One region of the Serratia sp. BNK-23 genome, then DNA from elsewhere that is predicted to be linked to it. Evidence: predicted binding sites of a transcription regulator. Region 1 holds the regulator's gene; the other holds the start of a gene.

Evidence for each region. Region 1 encodes PhoB, which activates phosphate uptake and scavenging genes when phosphate is short. Its sites were predicted from a motif close to CTGTCATAAAACTGNCNNAT; they were not measured.
Region 2: the regulator PhoB is predicted to act here: its motif matches at 1,282-1,301, upstream of pitA (inorganic phosphate transporter PitA).

Annotation. Positions count from the first base shown of each region.
Region 1 is NZ_CP179900.1:3,959,536-3,962,002, forward strand. Features, by position in the region: gene phoR (phosphate regulon sensor histidine kinase PhoR) at 1-974, opposite strand, end outside; gene phoB (phosphate response regulator transcription factor PhoB) at 999-1,688, opposite strand; partial or broken gene sbcD (exonuclease subunit SbcD) at 1,904-2,467, shown strand, end outside.
Region 2 is NZ_CP179900.1:69,932-72,398, reverse strand. Features, by position in the region: gene ACMGF9_RS00310 (NAD(P)/FAD-dependent oxidoreductase) at 1-1,006, opposite strand, end outside; gene pitA (inorganic phosphate transporter PitA) at 1,307-2,467, shown strand, end outside.

The sequences.
Region 1 (2,467 bases):
AGGTTAGACACCGCGCTGCGCAACTGGTCTTCATTGCCGAACACGTTGAGCTGTTCGTTCACCCGGAAGGTGATCTCGTGATTGCCACCGCTCAGCGATTGCGCCTCACGCTGCAACACCCGCAGCATCAGCGGAATATCCACCCGCTCGTTCATGTCGACATTGGGCGCCGCCTCGATGCGCGACAACGTCAGCAGCTGCTTGACCAGCCCGTCCATCCGGCGGGTCTGCTCTTGCATGGTGCTCAGCGCCTTGCTGCGCAGCGAGCCATCCTGCTCTTCGTCGCCCATCATCTCCAGATAGCCCTGCAGCACCGTCAGCGGCGTGCGCAGCTCATGGCTGACGTTGGCGAAGAAGTTGCGCCGCGCGCCCTCCAACTGACGCATCTGGGTGACGTCGCGCGCCACCATCAGCAATTGCCCTTCGGAATACGGCATCACGCGGAATTCGACGTAGTGTTCGTTGTTCAGCTGCAGCGTCAGCGGGCGCGAAAACTCCTGCTGTTGCAGATAGAGGCTGAATTCCGGATAACGCAGCAGGTTAAGGATGTGCTGGCCGTTGTCTTCCGGCCAGCGAAAGCCGAGCAGATGCTGCGCCAGCCCGTTGCACCAGAAGATATTGCCTTCGACGGTGGTCATCACCACCGCGTCAGGCAGCGATTCGGCCCCGCTGCGAAAGCGCTTGATCAGCAGCGCCAGCTCGCGCCGGCGGCGGCGGTTGCGCTGCTGCATCTGATACAGGCCATAGAACAGCGGCTCCCAGCTCCAGCGGCCGGGCGGCGGCGTCATGCTGCGGTCGATCCACAGCCAATGGGAGAGTTTGAGCTGGTTGTAGAAATTCCACACCAGCGCAGCCAGCGCAGAGGCCAGCAGGAACCAGGGCAGATAACCGAAAATCAGCCCCAGCAGTAAGGCGGGCAGACAGAAAAGAGCCAGCTCCAAAGCCAGCCTCTTCCACGACAGACGTTCTAACACGGCATATTCTCCAGCGCGGCGCGATCAGTAGCGCGTTGAGAACCGGTAGCCGGTGCCCCGAACGGTTTGAACCATTTTATCATGCCCACTGGTTTCTAACGCCTTGCGGAGCCGACGGATATGCACGTCAACGGTACGGTCTTCCACATAAACGTTAGTGCCCCAGACGTGATTAAGCAACTGCTCGCGGCTATAAACCCGCTCCGGGTGGGTCATAAAGAAGTGCAGCAGCTTGAACTCGGTCGGCCCCATATCCAGCGCCTGATCGTTCGCCATTACGCGGTGGGAGGACGGATCCAGGCTTAGCCCTTGCATTTCAATCACTTCTTCCACCGCCATCGGCGAAATGCGGCGCATGACCGCTTTGATGCGCGCCACCAGCTCCTTGGGCGAGAACGGCTTGGTGATGTAATCATCCGCCCCCACTTCCAGGCCGCGCACCCGGTCTTCTTCTTCGCCGCGCGCGGTCAGCATCATCACCGGGATATCTCGGGTCAGCGCTTCGCGCTTCATATGTTTGATAAACTGAATGCCGGAACCGCCGGGCAACATCCAGTCAAGCAACACCAAATCAGGGAACGGCTCAGACAGACGCGTCACGGCGCTGTCATAATCTTCGGCTTCCAACGGTTGGTAACCATTCTGTTCCAACACAAAGCACACCATCTCACGGATCGGCGCTTCGTCTTCCACCACCAGTATGCGTCTTGCCATCGTCAATCCTGCCAATGTGTTAGCGACTTTTCGGGCGCCATTATGCGTCAGTTTTGTGACACTTTTATGAAAAAAACCGGCTGTTATAGGCAGTAAGCATAGCGATTATTTCCCGCAGTAACGAAAAATCATCCGGTTGTCATCATCATTGCGCCGGGACAGCCGCCGCCGCGGCCTTTATAATCATCGCCATTATCTTTACATCCGGGAGTGTCATGCGCCTGATCCACACCTCTGACTGGCACCTTGGCCAGTACTTTTTCACCAAAAGCCGCGCCGCCGAGCACCAGGCTTTTCTGAACTGGCTGATCGAACAGGTAGATCAGCAGCAGGTGGATGCGCTGATCGTCGCCGGGGATCTGTTCGATACCGGCTCACCGCCCAGCTATGCCCGCGAGCTGTACAACCGCTTCGTGGTGGAACTGCAGCGCACCGGCTGCCAGCTGGTGGTGCTGGGCGGCAACCACGACTCGGTGGCGACGCTGAACGAATCGCGTGAGCTGCTCTCCTGCCTGAACACCACGGTGATCGCCAGCGCGCAGGGCGCCCCGGAACAGCAGATCGTGGTGCTTAACCAACGCGACGGCCAGCCGGGCGCGGTGCTGTGCGCCATCCCGTTCCTGCGGCCGCGCGATCTGCTCACCAGCCGCGCCGGCGAATCCGGCGCGCAGAAACAGCAGGCGCTGCAGGAAGCCATCGCCGAACATTATCAAGCGCTGTATCAGGCGGCCTGCGAGCGCCGCGACCAGTTGGGCCTGCCACTGCCGATCGTCGCCACC
Region 2 (2,467 bases), 1.2 Mb from region 1:
TGCGGTAGCCTTCGGTGCCGTTCGGCTGCACGCGCCAGTTCTGCAACAGATCCACCAGCGCCGCTTGTTGCGGCGCATTCAGCTGCTTCAGCGTCGCCTCCGGCAGTTGTCCCAGGGTCTGCAAGCACTCCACCAGCCGCTTCGGCAAATGCAGCGCCAGGGTGTTTTTCAGGCTTTGGTTCGGGTGCTCTTGGCGTTGGTTATCCAGGAAGCCCGCCAGATCCAGCTCAGGAAGTAAGTTAACGCTCACATACTCACCCGGCTGCCAGTAGCTGGACAGCTGCAATACCGCCGGGCCGGAGAGACCGCGATGGGTGAACAGGATGCTTTCACGGAAGCTGACGCCGTTCTCGGCGGTGATCACCGCCGGCACCGACACGCCGGACAGCGCCTGCACATGCTCCAGCAGCGGCTTATGCAGGGTAAAAGGCACCAGCCCGGCGCGCGTCGGCAGCACCCTGAGGCCGAACTGCTCCGCCAGTTTGTAACCGAACGGCGAGGCGCCCAACCCCGGCATGGATAATCCGCCGCTGGCCACCACGAGTGAGCGAGCACTTACTTTTTCGCCATTGAGCGCCAGCTGGTAGCCGTTCTCGGTTTTCTCCACGCCCAGCACTTCGCTGCGCAGGCGCATCGTCACCTGGCCCAGCTCGCACTCTTTGACCAGCAGATCCACCACCTGCTGCGCCGAATCGTCGCAGAACAGCTGCCCCAGCGTTTTTTCATGGTAGGCGATGCCGTAGCGGTTGATCAGATCGATGAAGTCCCACTGGGTGTAGCGCGCCAGCGCCGACTTGCAGAAGTGCGGGTTGTTCGACAGATAGGCCGCCGGTTCGGCGTACATGTTGGTAAAGTTGCAGCGCCCGCCGCCGGACATCAGGATCTTGCGGCCCGGTTTTTTGCCGTTGTCGAGCAGCAACACGCGGCAACCGAGTTGCCCCGCCTGCGCGGCGCAAAACATGCCGGCGGCACCCGCCCCAATCACTACGACATCAAACTGTTCCACCTGAGCCTCACTTATCAAAACCACAATCGCGACAAAAGAGCGCCATATTACGCCGTTTCGCCGCCGGTCACCGCCAAATTCACGGCGGCAGATTGTAAAGCCCCGGCGCCGCCAACGCCACAGTAAGAAAATATTACAGAGGTCAGAGGAGAATAACGCGTTGATATTCAATATTTTTGTTATAGGCGCGTCATCGTTTCGTCATGTCCAAATCAAAAAAACGTCATATTTTCCTTTTCCCCGGCCCCGGTTGTCACTGATAATGCGCGGCGTTCATGTCCACAAACTGGCGTAACGCTTATGCTGCATTTGTTCGCTGGCCTGGATTTCCATACCGGCCTGATGTTAATTCTCGCATTGTTGTTCGTGTTGTTTTATGAAGCCATCAACGGTTTTCATGATACGGCCAATGCGGTCGCTACAGTTATTTATACCCGCGCCATGCGCTCGCAACTTGCGGTCGTGATGGCAGGTTTGTTCAACTTTCTTGGCGTAATGCTCGGCGGTTTGAGTGTTGCTTACGCCATCGTCCACTTGCTGCCTACCGATCTGTTGTTGAACGTCAGTTCAGCACACGGATTAGCCATGGTCTTCTCCATGCTGTTGGCGGCAATCATCTGGAACCTCGGCACCTGGTATTTCGGTCTGCCGGCCTCCAGTTCCCATACGCTGATAGGCGCAATCATCGGTGTCGGTTTAACCAACGCCCTGATGACCCACACTTCGGTGGTGGATGCGCTTAACGTCCCGAAAATGATTGGCATTTTCCTTTCTCTGCTGTTCTCGCCGCTGGTCGGCATGATGGTGGCGGGAGTGATGGTGTTCGCCTTGCGCCGCTATTGGAGTGGCACCAAGAAACGCCAGCGTATCCACATGACCCCTGCGGAACGTGAAAAGGTCGACGGCAAACGCAAGCCGCCGTTCTGGACCCGTATCGCGCTGATCCTGTCGGCGATTGGCGTCAGCTTCTCGCACGGCGCCAACGACGGCCAGAAAGGCATCGGCCTTATCATGCTGGTGTTGATCGGCGTTGCGCCGGCCGGCTTCGTGGTCAATATGAATGCAACCGGTTATGACATCACCCGTACGCGTGACGCCGTGACCCACCTGCAGCAATATTACCAGCAGCACGGCGACGCGCTGTCGCATGCGGTGTCGCTGACGCCGCTGGTGCCAAGCCCGGATGACGAAGCTGCGTCTGGCAAACCGGCCGAGTTCCACTGTGACAGTTCGCGCGCCATGCCGGCGATCGAGCTGGCTCAGGGCATGCTGACCAACCTGCAAAGCTACGATCAGCTGACGGTTGACCAGCGCAGCCACCTGCGCCGCCTGCTGATGTGCGTGACCGACACGGCGGATAAAGTCGCCAAGCTGCCGGAAACCTCATCCGCCGACCAGCGCTTCCTGAAGAACCTGCGTCAGGATCTGCTGCAGACCGTCGAGTACGCGCCGATGTGGATC